2 regions of the Halalkalibacter sp. HAAS-P013 genome follow, and region 1 is predicted to be linked to the other one. Evidence: a T-box and tRNA genes for the amino acid it is inferred to sense, from the RefSeq annotation. Region 1 holds a T-box; the other holds one or more tRNA genes.
What was found. A T-box is a leader RNA that pairs with one kind of tRNA and senses whether it is charged. The one in region 1 lies ahead of ileS (isoleucine--tRNA ligase), so its partner is inferred to be a tRNA-Ile.
Positions count from the first base shown of each region.

Region 2: it has a tRNA-Ile gene. The T-box ahead of ileS (isoleucine--tRNA ligase) is inferred to sense a tRNA for this amino acid. The anticodon was not compared.

Region 1 covers NZ_JBWQTU010000004.1:2,968-11,541, forward strand. Annotated here, with positions in the region: gene AC1FXP_RS07170 (YggS family pyridoxal phosphate-dependent enzyme) at 1-459, shown strand, start outside; gene AC1FXP_RS07175 (cell division protein SepF) at 482-940, shown strand; gene AC1FXP_RS07180 (YggT family protein) at 966-1,223, shown strand; gene AC1FXP_RS07185 (YlmH family RNA-binding protein) at 1,249-2,019, shown strand; gene AC1FXP_RS07190 (DivIVA domain-containing protein) at 2,159-2,647, shown strand; T-box leader at 2,744-2,963, shown strand; gene ileS (isoleucine--tRNA ligase) at 3,025-5,787, shown strand; gene AC1FXP_RS07200 (TraR/DksA C4-type zinc finger protein) at 6,082-6,732, shown strand; gene lspA (signal peptidase II) at 6,804-7,268, shown strand; gene AC1FXP_RS07210 (RluA family pseudouridine synthase) at 7,268-8,182, shown strand; gene pyrR (bifunctional pyr operon transcriptional regulator/uracil phosphoribosyltransferase PyrR) at 8,388-8,574, shown strand, end outside.
Region 2 covers NZ_JBWQTU010000002.1:361,803-370,376, forward strand. Annotated here, with positions in the region: RNA gene ssrS (6S RNA) at 1-80, opposite strand, end outside; gene AC1FXP_RS05720 (MFS transporter) at 140-1,444, opposite strand; gene AC1FXP_RS05725 (superoxide dismutase) at 1,536-2,144, opposite strand; gene AC1FXP_RS05730 (undecaprenyl-diphosphate phosphatase) at 2,419-3,231, shown strand; tRNA gene AC1FXP_RS05735 (tRNA-Ser) at 3,280-3,372, opposite strand; tRNA gene AC1FXP_RS05740 (tRNA-Ile) at 3,394-3,470, opposite strand; tRNA gene AC1FXP_RS05745 (tRNA-His) at 3,475-3,550, opposite strand; tRNA gene AC1FXP_RS05750 (tRNA-Met) at 3,571-3,644, opposite strand; tRNA gene AC1FXP_RS05755 (tRNA-Asn) at 3,649-3,723, opposite strand; gene AC1FXP_RS05760 (PhoU domain-containing protein) at 3,916-4,101, opposite strand; partial or broken gene AC1FXP_RS05765 (Na/Pi symporter) at 4,104-4,349, opposite strand; gene AC1FXP_RS05770 (DUF1189 domain-containing protein) at 4,527-5,294, shown strand; gene AC1FXP_RS05775 (NfeD family protein) at 5,399-6,046, opposite strand; gene AC1FXP_RS05780 (DUF1002 domain-containing protein) at 6,140-7,015, opposite strand; gene AC1FXP_RS05785 (MFS transporter) at 7,148-8,383, opposite strand; gene AC1FXP_RS05790 (hypothetical protein) at 8,500-8,574, shown strand, end outside.

The DNA of each region.
Region 1 (8,574 bases):
CATTTTATTGGCTCATTACAAACAAGGAAAGTAAAACAACTCATTGGGAAATATGAATATCTCCATTCTTTGGATCGCCTTTCTCTTGCTAAGGAAGTGGACAAGAGATTAGAAGATGGACAAGTCATGAAATGTTTTGTGCAAGTAAATGTATCTGGAGAAGAATCGAAATCAGGACTATCACCTGATGAAGTCATACCATTTATCAAAGATTTAGAGCAATATAAGCATATTAAAGTAGTGGGTCTAATGACGATGGCACCTTTCTATGATGATTCTGAATTAACGAGACCTGTTTTTAGAAAACTGAGAAAAATCCGTGATGAAGTACAATCATTGGAGCTTGACCATGCTCCGTGTAAGGAACTATCAATGGGGATGTCCAATGATTTTACCGTTGCCATTGAAGAAGGAGCGACTTTCATTCGAATCGGTTCAGCACTTGTCGGCAAAGAGTAAATTATGGAGAGGAGAATTAATAATGGGGATGAAATCAAAATTTAAGCGTTTTTTTGAATTAGAGGATGAATATGAAGAAGTTGAGGAGTACGTAGATGAACGATATAGTAATGAAGAAAGTGAACCGAAGCGTCGAACTCGGAGTCAACAAACCAAGCAACCTACAGGAGTAACTTCCTCCCAAAATGTCGTTAGTCTACAAAGTGTCCAAAAGGGAGCGAAAATGATACTGCTTGAGCCGCGTACGTATGATGAGGCTCAAGAGATTGCAGATCATTTGAAAAATCGCAAAGCTGTGATCATTAACTTACAACGAATTTCACATGATCAGGCAAAACGAGTAGTCGATTTTTTAAGTGGAACAGTGTATGCTATTGGGGGGGACATTCAAAAGGTAGGCTCAAATATCTTTTTATGTACACCTGATAACGTTGATGTTTCAGGTACAATTACAGAAATGATGCAGGAGCATTTTGAATAGTTGTAGATAGAAGGTGGTGAATGTTTTGCAAACAATTGGTTTATTACTTTATCAAGCATTATATATTTATTCTTTCTTTATTATTGGCTATATTCTTATGTCATGGTTCCCAAACGCTCGTGAGTCCTCGCTCGGTCAATTTGTTGGGCGCATTGTTGAGCCGTACTTAGAACCATTTAGAAAATTTGTTCCGCCACTAGGGATGATTGACTTATCTCCGATCGTAGCTATTATTGTTCTTCGTTTAGCGAGTGGTGGTGTTCGTGCCCTTTTTGGTATTTAGCAGTTAGGAGTGAACAGCCATTAGTATTTATCAGCACTTTCGCGAGGAGGAGCGTCCTTTCGTAGATCAAGTATTGGAATGGCAGGAAGACGTAAAGTATAAACATTTCGATCGTTTAACGGACTTTCTTGATCCAAGACAGCAAGAAATTGTCCGGACTATTATAGGACATGATGAAGATGTGAGCCTCTCCTTTTCGGGAGGCTCTCGTTATGCAGAGCGCTGTCGGTTACGTTTGACGCCTTCATATTTGGAAACATCTGAAGATGACTTTCAGGTTACCCTTTTTGCGATTGATTATCCAACTAAGTTTGTTACAATTGAACACCGTGATATTTTAGGGGCTTTTATGAATGTCGGGATTAAGCGCGAAAAATTTGGTGATATTTTTATAAATGAAGATGGAGTTTCTCAAATTATTGTAGCAACAGAGATCTCAGATTATGTTGAGATGAATATTCAAAAAGTAGGAAAAGCGCCGGTACGGTTGAATCGAATTCCACTAACTGAGCACATTATACCTAAAGATGAATGGATCGAAGAAGTAACAACTGCTTCTTCTATGAGACTTGATGTTATTTTAGCCAAAATGTACAAACTATCACGATCTAAAGTGACACCGTATATAGAAAAAGGTTTGGTGAAAGTTAATTGGAAAGTAGTGGATCGTGTTGATTTTACATTAGAAGTGGGCGACTACATATCTGTCCGAGGGTTTGGAAGATCAAAAGTAATCGGGATTGATGGTTTGACGAAGAAAGAAAAATACCGATTACGTTATGGTCGAAAGCAATAAGAGATTTATCTGAAAAAATTGCAGGAATTTTGACCTTTGTGTCGAATAAAAGTAGATAAAGATCGAGCCGGAACATGCACTGATTTTTTAAAAGGTTGATATTAAATAAATTATTGTTAACAACATGGAGGTGGCTGACATGCCTTTAACCCCTTTGGACATCCATAATAAAGAATTTACTAGAGGGTTTCGCGGATATGATGAAGATGAAGTAAATGAGTTTTTAGATCAAGTAATTAAAGATTACGAAGCAGTCCTTCGCGAAAAGAAGGAGCTATTTGAACGAGTTACAGATCTTGATGAAAAATTGGACCATTTTAAAAATATTGAAGAAACGCTAAATAAATCGATTTTAGTAGCTCAGGAAGCAGCAGAAGAAGTTAGGCGAAATGCTCAAAAAGAGGCTCAACTTATCGTAAAAGAAGCAGAAAAGAATGCTGATCGAATTATTAATGACTCTCTTGCTAAGTCAAGAAAAGTGATGATGGACATGGAGGAATTGAAAAAGCAAGCATCTGTATACAAGATGAGATTTAAAATGCTTATTGAAGCTCAACTTGAAATGTTGCAGTCTGACGATTGGGATGAGGTTACAGAAGAAGAGGAAGCGTATGCAGAGCGTACGTGATTCGAGTAAGAAAACACTACATGCGCGGCTTTTCTAACTAGAACCTTGCACTTATTAAAAGGCTATCATATAATGTTAATCATTAAATGAATGTTGATAAAGACAATGATAGGGACGAGTACAATGTCTTAAACGTGCTTAGCGATTCAGGGATGGTGGGAGCCTGAAGACGTTCACATTGGAAAATCACCCTTGAGTTTTGCACTGAAATGTGAAAAGTAGGATGCAACGAGTGATTCCCGTTACGAATGAATGAGTGGAAAGTTATACAACTTTCTAACAGGGTGGTACCACGGGTTAACTTCTCGTCCCTTTTTGGGATGAGGAGTTTTTTGTATTGTCTAACAATTTTGTAGTTTAAATTAGGAGGAAAGTCAATGGATTACAAAGAAACGCTATTGATGCCAAAAACGGCATTTCCGATGCGAGGAAATTTACCAAATCGGGAACCTGAAAGACAAGAAAAATGGAATGAAATGGATATTTATAAAAAGGTCCAAGAGAAGACTGAAGGGCGTCCATTATTTGTATTGCATGATGGCCCACCATATGCAAATGGTGACATCCATATGGGACACGCGTTAAATAAAATTTTAAAAGATATCATTGTTCGTTATAAATCAATGAGTGGTTATCATGCTCCATATGTTCCAGGTTGGGATACACATGGTTTACCGATTGAAACAGCACTTACAAAAAGCGGGAAAGTAAACCGTAAGTCAATGAGTGTTGCTGAATTCCGTAAGCTTTGTGAAGAATATGCAAGAAAACAAATTGAGCGTCAACGTGAACAATTTATTCGTTTAGGTGTTCGTGGAGACTGGTGGAATCCATATGTAACTCTTGACAAAGCATATGAGGCTCAACAAATTAAAGTATTTGGAGAAATGGCGAAGAAGGGTCATATTTATAAAGGGAAGAAGCCTGTATATTGGTCTCCATCTTCTGAGTCTGCATTAGCAGAAGCGGAAATTGAGTATCAGGATAAACGTTCTCCTTCTATTTACGTAGCATTTAAAGTGAAAGAAGGAAATGGTGTTCTATCGGGAGATGAATCTATTATCATCTGGACAACTACACCATGGACGATCCCAGCAAACTTAGGAATTTCAGTTCATCCAGACCTTGATTATAACGTCGTTGCGGTTGATGAAAAGAAATATGTTGTTGCAGCGGGACTTCTTGAATCGCTTCAAAAAGAGTTTGAATGGGAAAATGTTGAAGTATTAAAGGTATTAAAAGGTTCTGAACTTGAATATGTGAAAGCAGAGCACCCAATTTATGGTCGCGATTCATTAGTTATGTGTGGAGAGCATGTAACATTAGATGCGGGTACAGGTTGTGTCCACACAGCACCAGGTCACGGGGAAGAGGATTTCATTGTGGGACAAAAGTACGGATTAGATGTCTTATGCCCTGTTGATGATAAAGGAAATATGACAGAAGAAGCCCCTGGTTTTGAAGGACTCTTTTATGATGCGGCAAATAAACCTATTACAGAAAAGCTTGATGAGTTAGGTGCGTTATTAAAGTTAACGTTTATTACTCATTCATATGCCCATGACTGGCGCACAAAGAAACCAGTTATTTATCGTGCGACTGCTCAGTGGTTTGCATCTATTGAAAATTTCCGAAATGATTTATTAAAAGCCATTGAAGAAGTTGAATGGATGCCAAAATGGGGAGAAACTCGATTATTTAACATGGTGCGTGACCGTGGCGATTGGTGTATTTCTCGTCAACGTGCTTGGGGGGTTCCGATTCCAGTATTTTATGGAGAAAACGGAGAGCCAATTATTACAGATGAAACAATTGATCATGTTTCGAACTTGTTCCGTGAACATGGATCTAATATTTGGTTTGAGTGGGACACAGATCAATTACTACCTGAAGGGTTCACATCTGAACATAGTCCTAATGGGACATTCACGCGTGAGATGGATATTATGGATGTTTGGTTTGACTCAGGTTCTTCTCATCAAGCTGTATTGGAAGAGCGTGAAGAACTCGAACGTCCTGCTGACCTATATCTTGAAGGTTCTGACCAATATCGTGGTTGGTTTAACTCTTCTCTTTCTACAAGCGTTGCAATCACAGGAAAAGCACCATATAAAGGTGTACTAAGTCATGGTTTTGCGCTTGATGGAGAAGGTCGAAAGATGAGTAAATCCATTGGGAATGTCGTTATTCCGAATGATGTTATGAAGCAATTAGGAGCGGATATTTTAAGGTTGTGGGTAGCATCAGTTGATTACCAAGCCGATGTTCGTGTTTCAGATAAGATCTTAAAGCAAGTATCTGAATCCTATCGTAAAATTCGTAATACGTTTCGCTTTTTGTTAGGTAACTTACATGATTTTGACCCAGCAACTAACTATGTAAAAGACTTGAAGGACGTCGACCTGTTTATGCTTGTTAAATTAAATGAAGTTATTGAAAAGGTTGAGCAAGCATATGACCAATACCAATTCTCAACGGTGTATCATACAATCCATAATTTCTGTACAATTGAATTAAGTTCATTCTATATGGATTTAGCTAAAGATACTCTATATATTGAACACGCTGATCACCCATCACGCCGAGCTATTCAAACGGTTATGTATGAAGTGCTAATTAGTTTAACAAAGCTTGTATCACCAATCTTGAGTCATACGGCAGATGAAGTGTGGGAGCATATTCCTGCAGTAAGGGAAGAGAGTGTTCAGCTTACTGATATGCCTTCTGTAACATCATTTGGTGATGTTGAAGCGTTAAAGACAAAGTGGAATCATTTCATGAACGTAAGAGATGACGTGTTAAAAGCGCTTGAACAAGCAAGAAACGAAAAGAAAATAGGTAAATCGTTAACAGCAGCGATTACATTATATACAAGTGGAGAAGTAAGAACGTTATTAAAAGACATTTCTCAGCTTGAAAAATTATTTATTGTTTCTGGTGTTACATTAGCAGGAGAAGTAAATGATGCACCAAGTGATGCAGTTGTGTTTGATCAATTAGCGATTGTAGTCGATCAAGCAAAAGGCGATACTTGTGAACGTTGTTGGGTTGTTTCAGAAACAGTTGGAAATGATCAAGAGCATTTGGGACTTTGTACTTCATGTGCTGAAACAGTGAAAAAGTATTACGTGAATCAATAATATAGATATATCTAACTCAATTTCCATAACAGAGGGGTTCCTATAAGGTCAAAAAAGATCTTTTTTATTACATTGCAAATAGCAATGGCTCCACACGTTGTGCGCCATCTATGAGAAACTCACTCATAGATGGCTTTTTATAAATATTGCAATTGCAAAGAGAGGACTGAAAAAGTAAAACCGACCTTTTTCAGTCCTCTCTTTGACAAATGTTGTGTTGGCTATATCTCCATCTGTTGGTCACAATAATAATGAGCGCCAGTCAAAGCGCGATTTGTTATGGGGGAGATGAAAATGGCAGATTATACAAAAATAAAACAGCAACTAGTTGAAAGAAAAGCTCAAGTAGAGGAACGAATTAAGGAGCATTTTCAAGAAGAGCAATCAAGAACTTTATCGTTTTCAACTGGGGAGTTGTCACAGTACGATAATCATCCAGCTGATACGGCTACAGACTTATACGAAAGAGAAAAGGATTTTGCACTATTAGAGCAGCTTGAAAGAGAGCATGAAGAAATCGAACATGCATTATCAAAATTTAATACCGGCACATTTGGAATTTGTGAGGTAACTGGTAAAGTAATTCCTTATGAACGACTTGAAGCTAATCCAGCTGCTAGAGCGGTCGTCGAAGCAGTCGATAATCGAATCACTGATGACAGGCCACCTGAAGAAGATGTTCTAGATGGTTTTGAAAAATATAATTTTGATCAAGATGATCATGAGACTGAATTTGACGCAGAGGATTCTTATCAATCAGTTGCACAGTTTAATGAAAATTCAATGACGTTTGAAGATTCTTCGCTAGATGAAAATGGTGAACTTATCGGCTATGTTGAAGAGATTGAGGGATTTTTATCAACAGGAATTGACGGTTACACAGGTGATGAAGATGTTGTCTTCCAACGTAATGTCCACTATGATCAATACTTGAACGGAAAGTAGGGGGTCATCCCCCTCTTTTTGTGCTATAATGCTTAACGTATAGAAAGACGTGGACAGAACGGGGGATTATGTTGAAGTATTATCTTATTGCACTTGTTGTTTTGATATTGGATCAAATAACAAAATGGATTGTTGATAGCCATATGGCCATTGGGGAAAGAATAACAATAATTGAACAAGTTCTTTATTTTACATCTCATCGAAATAAAGGGGCGGCTTTTGGAATCCTTCAAGGACAAATGTGGTTTTTTTATATTATTACAACTGTTGTAATTGTTGGAATTGTTTATTATATGCAAAAAGAAGCAAAGAACAGTCGTTTATTTGGACTCGCGTTGGCACTAGTTCTTGGTGGAGCAGTTGGGAATTTTATTGATCGACTTTTTCGTGGAGAAGTAGTTGATTTTATTGATACATATATTTTTGGTTATAACTTTGCAATTTTTAATGTAGCTGATGCCGCTTTATGTATTGGAGTGGGGCTTTTATTTGTGAAAATGATAATGGATGAACGTCAAAAGAAGGAGAGTAATTAATGGAACAATATAGTTGGACAGTAACAGAGGAGCAAGCAACTGAGCGCTTAGATAAGTTTTTAACAATGATGGATAACGCTTGGTCAAGAACACAAGTCCAGATTTGGATAAAAGATGAACATGTGAAAGTGAACAATGAGAAAATAAAGAGCAATTATAAGGTAAGTGAAGGTGATGTGATTACACTTGCCGTACCAGAAGCAGAAGAATTGCAAGTTGAAGCAGAAGATATTCCTCTTGATGTTATTTATGAAGATGCCGACGTCATCGTTATAAATAAGCCAAGAGGAATGGTCGTGCATCCAGCTCCTGGTCATTACTCAGGTACGTTAGTAAATGCTCTAATGCATCATTGTAAAGATTTATCTGGGATCAATGGTGTGATAAGACCAGGAATTGTTCACCGCATTGATAAGGACACTTCTGGCTTAATTATGGTAGCCAAAAATGACAAAGCACATGAATCGCTTGTTGAACAATTAAAAGCAAAAACAACTCGCAGATTGTATAAAGCGATCGTTCATGGTATTATCCCACACCAACACGGAACGGTAGATGCACCAATTGGCCGCGACAAAAAAGATCGTCAAAGTATGACGGTTACAGAAGAAAATAGCCGTGATGCTGTTACGCATTTTACTGTACTTGAAACATTTAATAAGTACACATATGTTCAATGCGAATTAGAAACAGGAAGAACTCATCAAATTCGTGTGCATATGAAGTACATCGGTTTTCCATTAGCTGGTGATCCTAAATATGGACCTAAGAAGAAAACACTTGATATTGATGGACAAGCACTTCATGCTGCTGTCCTTGGCTTTGACCATCCAAAAACAGGAAAAGAAATGGTTTTTGAAGCACCGCTACCAGAAGATATGGAAAAACTATTACAGCAACTACGCAGCAAGTAAAAGTTGTTGACATCTATTTAATTCTAAGCCATACTAAAATAAGAATTTAATAGTCCTTTAACTTAGTCCCGTGAGGCTGAGAAGGAAACGGAAATGTAGATACAGGTGTATATACCACCTCTGTATCTATTTATTCAAAAACCTCTCATGTCATAATACGGCATGAGAGGTTTTTCGTTTCTAAGGTAATTATGGAGGTGAGCATATGTCAAGAGTCATCTTAGATGATCAAGCAATTAGGCGAGCAACGACTCGTATTGCACATGAAATAATTGAGCACAATAAAGGTATTGAAAATTGTATCCTTGTTGGAATCAAAACACGTGGGATCTATCTAGCGAAGCGATTAGCAGAACGCATTGAGACAATCGAAGGTGAGAAAATTCCAGTAG
Region 2 (8,574 bases), on a different contig from region 1:
TGGCAGTGTTTCAATATAGAACTCCCTTTAATAAATCAAGGTTCGAAACAAGGAGAAGCTGACTAACACGGCAGGCAACGTTTTTATTGATTTTATTATAGCATACCCAATCCTTTTGTCAAAAGGGAAAGGAAACCAACTACATACTCGTTCCACTTCCACCTGAAGGATCGCCATCTCCTCCTTTTTGTCTAGCAAAGCTATAGCTTTCTCCCCCTTTGTTTTCTTTGAAATGAACATGTCTAACAAAAAAGTAAATGACCGTATGGCCAGCACCAAGTACAAGTAAAAGAATTGGAATACCTCTTTCCTCAGAGAAAAATGTCACAGTAGCTAAAAAAGCTAGTACTGACACAATACGACCTGAGTTTACAAATAGCTCTCGTACAACAATATACTCTACTCTCATCTCCGCTGCCTTCCAACCTTTCCCAATCACATCAAACGTGAGAGAGACATAAGGGACAAGTAACATTGGATATGCTATTGAAACAACAACACCATATGTTATAAGCTTCGCAAATGTTAATTCGCCTAGTACAATGATGAAAATCGCCCCATATAAGATTAAACCACCGATCAATATTAATCTTTTTCTAAACGTTGGTTTAATTACTCGAGTAATTACATAATACGCAACAAATTGTGTGGCAGAAGCCACTAACCCATACGTACCGATTGCTAACTCGCTACCTGTTGCAATGTACACCCAAACAACAATTACAAAAACGAAAGTCCCTTCTCGTAAGCCTTGGAAAAAATGAGCCCTCGTAATTTGCCGCCAATTTGGATTGTGTTTTCGTTCTTTTAATATTCTCCTAAAACAAAACTGTCCCTCAGCGGCACGACGTTTTAACATGAAGCTTGTTAAGACCGCTGCCAAAAAGAGAGCTAAGGAAATTGTAAAAATAATTGTATAACCTGTAAATTGCTCCATCCTTGTAATAATAAATCCTGATAAGATTGGCCCGATCATCCCTGCAAAGGAGGTTAATAAACCTAAAAAACCATTAAAAAAATCTCTTGTTTCAGGTTCTGTTATTTCAAACGTTAATACATTAAATCCAAGCCAATAGAAACCAAAACCCGTCCCGATTAATACACCTAAAAGAACTAAATATTCATTTGCATTCTTTCCTAAAAAAAGTACGGTTGAGAAAAAAATAGCCAGCGCGATGACACCTGCCCTTAGAACAATGACCCGGTCAATCTTCTTAGCTACTTTCCCTGCAAAAATAAATGCAATTGGCTGCATAACAACGGATCCCAAGTTATATAGAGCAATATCTACAAATTCACCTGATTGTTTCCACAAATAAACATTGACGAAAGTATTAGACAAGGCAATACTTAGCGCATACAACCCACCAATTATGAGCAATAGCTTTAAGTCCCTTGTCACTTCTATATCACCAATTACTTTCTTTACCAATACCTTATTCACCGACTCCACCACCCTCACAAGTAGTGTGTCACTTGAAAAACCGGTTATACAAAAAGGCCCTAAGGTTTTTCCTTAGGGCCTTTTGTATTCTTTATTTAGCTTCGTTATAACGTTTTGCAACTTCATCCCAGTTAACAACATTCCAGAATGCATTAATGTAATCAGGACGACGGTTTTGGTAGTTTAAGTAATATGCATGCTCCCAAACATCAAGACCTAAAATTGGAGTCTTGCCTTCCATTAATGGAGTGTCTTGATTTGGAGTGCTTGTTACAGCAAGCTTACCACCATCAACAACTAGCCAAGCCCAACCAGAACCAAAACGGTTAGCACCAGCGTTTGCAAATTCTTCTTTGAATGCATCAAAGCTGCCAAATGTTGAAGTAATCGCATCAGCAAGTTCACCTGTAGGGTTGCCACCTCCATTTGGACTAAGGATTTCCCAGAACAAAGTGTGGTTAGCATGTCCACCACCGTTGTTACGAACAGCACCACGGATATTTTCTGGTACTGCATCTAGATTAGAAACTAACTCTTCGATGCTTTTACTAGCAAGATCATCATGACCTTCAAGTGCTGCATTTAACTTTGTAATGTAAGTATTGTGGTGCTTACCATGATGAATATTCATTGTTGCCTCATCAATATGAGGTTCTAGTGCGTTTGCTGCGTAAGGTAATTGCGGTAACTCATATGCCATGTTAAATTCCTCCTCAAATGTGAATCTGATTATTGGCGGAGTATGTACTCCAAAAATGTGGACTTTTGCAACATTTTTGTTTCATAAGTCTTCCAATTCATACATTACCAAAATTTGAACATTCTTGCAATGATTATGCTCAGGTAATTTTAAATAATGTAACCACATTTACTCTACCCTTACTCTAGATGAATTAAACTCAATTTCGTCATAACAAAAATCCCCAGACATAAACATGTACAAACCCTTTTTCAATTACTAATGGAGGAACAGTATGAATTGGTGGCAAGCATTAATTATAGGTTTTATTCAAGGAATATCCGAATTTTTGCCAATCTCAAGTACAGCGCTTATGCTAATAGTCCAAAGGCTACTTGATATACCTATTGGAGAAAATTTCAAACTGGCATTTGAAACCTTTTTACATTTCGCTTCTGTTTTAGCTGTTATTGTTTATTTTCGTCGCGATTTATGTAAGATCCTGCAAGATTTTATAACCTATATTCAAACGAAAAATATTAAAGCACAAGCAAACTACAGATTCGTACTTTTATTGATTATATCAACAATTGTAACTATTTCAGCTGGGAAAATGATCGAGTCGGTTCTCGGAAAACAATTAACTAATTCTGCAACTATTGGAGTTTCTCTCATTATTACTGGATTATCGCTAATATTAATAGAACATGGATTAAATGGAGGGATAAGACGACTATCAATGTTAAACTGGAAGGATGGAATAATTATCGGAATAGGGCAAGCTCTCTCATTAATCCCAGGTATATCAAGAACAGGGAGTACATTATTCACCGCTCTTTGCTTAGGCTTGTGTAAAGATACTGCACTTCGCTACTCATTTCTTCTGTCTATTCCCGTCTTCCTCGGTATGACCATATTAAAATTACCAGATTTAATAAAAAGCCATACACAGATCAGTCTCTTTTCCTTATTCGTTGCCTTTATATCTTCATTTATTTTTGCATTAATAGGGATTAAATGGTTTATTTCGATGTTAAAAAACACTAAGTTAACATATTTCGCTTTTTTCTGTATTGGACTTGGGATTTTCACATGGAGGTTTATTTAATACAAAAAAGGACCTCTAAGCACGAGATCCTTGAATATGTAATATATATGGCGGAGGAAGAGGGATTCGAACCCCCGCGCGGTTTAACCCGCCTGTCGGTTTTCAAGACCGATCCCTTCAGCCGGACTTGGGTATTCCTCCGAATTAACTTTGTAAAAATCATGGTGGACCCTGTAGGACTCGAACCTACGACCGATCGGTTATGAGCCGACTGCTCTGACCAACTGAGCTAAGGGTCCTCTATGGGGCGACTGATGGGAATCGAACCCACGAATGTCGGAACCACAATCCGATGCGTTAACCACTTCGCCACAATCGCCTTAAAACATTTAATTAAAGTAGCGGCGGAGGGAATCGAACCCACGACCTCACGGGTATGAACCGTACGCTCTAGCCAGCTGAGCTACGCCGCCATAATGGCTCCACAGGTAGGACTCGAACCTACGACCGATCGGTTAACAGCCGATAGCTCTACCACTGAGCTACTGTGGAATATCAATTAAGAGACAAGAATTATCTTAACATGCTCTTCAAATTACGTCAACACTTTTCCGGAAATTAAATAGAAAATATTTCATAACATTAATCCTGCTATAACTTACCATACTTCAAATAATTAAACAAGCCTACTTTTAGAGAAAAATCAAGGTACCCCTATACTTAAGGGCACCTTGATTACTTAAATTAGTGGTCTTCACCAATTACGGCTTCAGCAATATTAACAGAATGATCGCCGATCCGTTCTAAATTACTAACAATATCGACAAAAACAATTCCAGCTGAACCAGAACATTTCCCATCATTCACTCGTTGAATATGCTGCTTTCTAAGCTTTCTTTCCATTTTGTCTATTTTTTCTTCTTTCTCCAAAACATAATAACCCCAATCGCTTGCTTGAGAGTCATAAAACCTGCATTAACAAGACCGATGGTTAAGACGGTGGTCCCCGTACTTGTTTGAAGAAGTACCGTTACAAATAGTCCTGCAAATACCCCCATAACAGGATTTGTCGTAAACTTATCTAGAACATCTCGCAATCCATCACCAGCAACCTTTTGTAACCCATCCCCCTTGTATTTAATACCAAAAAGGAAAATACCAAGTTCACCAAAAAACATGAACACCCTGTCTGTTATTAAGCATTCATCAAGGGTTTGTAAACTATAAATTATTAAAAATCATCTTTATTTCAATAATTCATGATTTTCTTCAAAAAGCCCTCTGTAATTGAAATTCAATGATAGCATTTTTAACCGCAATTCGTTAAAATAACGGAGTATGAAAGAGGTGAACAAATGAGTTACTGGGAATGGTTTATTAAAAGCTTCTACAATAGAAAAGTGATTGCATATTCTCGCTTTCGACCAATAACGACAACAATTGGATTTGTCTTAATGATTATATTTATTGCGAGTATCCCTTATTTTATCTCTTTAAATATTACTATTGTTTCAAGCGTACAACAGCTTGATCGTATTTTAGAAAATGATTTACCTGACTTTCATCTAGTTGAAGGTACATTATTTTTGGAAGAGGAAGAGGTCTACATTACCGATGAAGTGAGTGATGGCTTTTTCCTAATTGACCCTGCTAATTCGTTATCAGAAAGAGAATTATTGGAGCTAGACGAGGGTATTGCATTACAGCAAAGGGAATTTCTTTTTATCTCGCATGGACAAATTCAATCGATCTCTTATTCACTCCTCGGCTTACAGGAGCTTTCTAAAGAAGATCTCTCACTTCGTATTAGTCAACTTTTAAATTTCTTGCCGATCTTATTAACGATCATAACAAGTTTATTATTTGTAGGACTTGCTGGTCTAGGCTTTTTAAGTATTACCATTCTAGCTTTTCTAGCTCTTTTTATTAAAGGAAAAAGAAAGTTAGAATATCGCCATACGTGGATTATCACCGCACACGCACTCACACTGCCGGTCATCTTACTATATTGGATAGATATTCTTATCTTCCCTATACCGTTTACTGCGTTTGCATTATCAACCTTTATAATTGTTCTTGTAGCGATTAGGTCTATCCCTATTCCTAAGCGCAGCACATCCTAGCTAAAAAGACGAGGACCTTACAACAACTTAAATAAAGGGTTATCCCCAAAGTGGGATAACCCCTCCTAACATACCTTTCACTACATTGATACTCCTAGATACTCCTACTCTTGCTTTTCTTCTTCCTCTAATGGTTTAATTAAAATTCTTGTACCATCTACCGACATGACAATGATATCCTGATTTGCTTCAATCCAACTTCCACCACTTGTTGCACTATATTGCTCTCCTTCAATCTCGACCGTACCAGTTGGCCTGAATGAACTGATTGTTCTTCCTCTTTTTCCGACAAGTTGATGGTATTTTTCATTAATGGAATTGTAGCCCAACTCATTAGTTAGTTTATCTTTCAACGTCATTTTTGCCCATAAATTCCGTGATGGAAAGACCTTTAAAAACAATGCTGAACTAAACCCTCCAATGATAAACCCCATTGAAACTAATACACCATATATGAAAGATGGGGCTGGGACTGCTAAGCCAATGATCATTAATACGACCCCTAATAATGCTACAGTTCCATCAGTAATCACTTTTCCATCTATTACGATTAATGCTAGACCTACGATATATAAAATCACAACCCATAAGCCTACATCACCTGTAATGTGGTAAGAGAAATACATTGCCATTATTGCAATTCCTAGAATAGCAAATAGTCCTTTAACTCTTACTAATAACTCTCCAATTAAAAATAATGTTCCTAAAAATACGACGATAAACCCTATACTAGGTGAATCTAGCCATTCCATTCCCCTGCCTCCTTTCAATGTTATGTACGGTCATGTCAGTACATTCGTTTCATTAAATTTTCAATCAAAAAAAGAGAGGTTCTCCCTCTCTCATTATGAACTAAATAAACCACGAAGGGAATCAATTAGCCGATTAATTAAATCAAGAAAATTCTTAATAAACCCTTGCGTATCTTCCCGATTTAAAAATTCTCCCAAATTATCTCGCACCCTTGAAATTTGATCTTGAACTTGATTCCAGTCAATGTTAAGGTCTTTCATTCTCATAAAGAGGGAAACCAATCCGTTCAATTCTTCATCAGTTAACGTAATACCGAGTTCAGCAGCAACGCGACGAATTAGCTCTCTAAGGTCCTCTTCTGTTTCAACAGGGTTATTGGCAATTTCTTCTTTAATTCGATTCATCAGTTCTGTCGCTTCTTCCATTCCGATCGAATCACTTAATTCACCAGTACGTATCAATTCTTCATTTGCAATTTGCTTTTGCTCTTCTGGAATTTCAATCTCCGTAGCAATTTCATATGCTTTAATTAACCCTGTTAAAGCTGCTGTTCCAGAAACAGGTATTGGAGCTGTAATGTATATATCAGCGTCCTCTACACCAGCTGTAATTAAAGCATTAGCATACATCTCATCCGAAACCCAGTTAATATTATTGGATTCAACTGCCAATCCTGCCCCTTCTTCACCAAGGGTGATTTTTGAAGAGGATAAAGCGTTTGTTCCAATTCTAGATGCACTAATGTAATTACCTAAATATTGATGTTCTTCCTCATTTGTCACATAAATAATCGTATCTTCTTGCGTTGCCCCCATCTCATCCAGTAGAGCTTGTTTTTGTGTTTCAGATAAATCCTCACCAAGAGTAATGATTACATCTCCTGGTATAGCATCAGCTAAAACAAACATTGGAAACACAAGTGCAAAAACTAGTGTAAGAGCTAAATATTTTTTCCAAATCAATTTCATTTTCATCTTCTCCTTTTGTGGCCACCACGATTTTTATCGCTAAGTCAGTTCTCGTGAATTAGACGAGATCCCTACTAAATAAGAAACACTTTTTCCACTATAATAAAAAGGTACCTTAGTACCAATTTTCTTCTAGATACGTGAAAGATCCGTGACAAGACATTCTTTTCCCACAGGGAAGCATTTCCAACTAAATAACAAGATAAGAACATTAAAAGTGACAAAAAACAAGGCCGTAAACATCATTTGTTCAACATTACTTATCCAGAAACCAAAGCAGAGCGGTCCTAGAGCAACTCCCAAAAATCGTAGCATTGAGTAAAAAGAAAATACAGTCCCTCTTTCCTTTTCTGACACAATGGAGGCCAGAGCTGCATTTGCTGCTGGAAGGACAATACCGAAACCAATTGCATAAATAGCCATTGAAATAACAAACCAATGTAATAATTGTTGTATAATCATCATAACAGAACCGAATGTCATAATTAATCCCCCGTAAATAAAGGCACGTTTGTAGTTATTCGCATTCCCTCTTAATATTCGCGCTGTTACATAGGAGAGAATAGTTAACATCAATAGTGGAAAAGCAAGCAAAAACCCATTTAAAAAAGATGAAAAGTCAGCACTAATTTCGAGTAAATACGAAAAGTAAAATAAATAACCAAATAAAAGGAACATCCCAATCAATCCAAATGTGAAGATCGGGGTCAGCCATCTCCAATGATTAAGAAATAGCCCTTTTAATCTCTGCCATTTTTTGATGTTCTTTTCCTTCGCTTTAAAAGGCGCTTTCTTTACACGGATGAAAGTAATAATCCCTACAAAAGCAAAAAGAGAGATTGCTAAATAAAATACAAAACTAAAGTACCAAGAAAAAGCTAAAATAACTCCCCCCACGATCGGGCTAATAACCTTACCTGCCCCATTAAATACTTCAATCGTCCCCAAGGCACGAACTCTTTGTTCTCCTTCAAAAAGATCTGTGATAAATGCCATTGCTAAAGGAGTTAAACTACCTGCTCCAATCCCTTGCAGAACCCGTCCAAACATCATGATCTCAAAAGCTCCAGCTGAGTTACCCATCATTCCAGCGAAAGCACTAATCATACAACCAATTATAATAAGTGGTAGGGCAATAAGAGCAATTCTTTTTCTGCCATAACGATCAGATAATATACCACCAAGTGGAACAAGAAGGGCAGCAGGAATGGAAAAGCTCGTTAAAAGCCAGCCACCTTCCACTGTTGTTAACCCCATATCCACTTGCATCTGTGGCAGTAAAGGAATAAACATAGAATTACCAATAGCCATTATAAAAGGGAGAAGTCCTATGAAAAAAAGTATGTAAGACGGCCGAGCATCCTCCATTGTATTCACTCCTTTCAAATTTATTCGTTTAGAAACTTCTTCCTCTAATTTGTCATAATCATCCTTAAACTACATATACTTTTATATGAAATGGCAATTTAAGGAGGACAAGCTCAATGAAACGGATTGGAACTTTTTTCATAATCCTCGTTATTTTATACAGCACTTATTATGATCTAACTATTGGAACT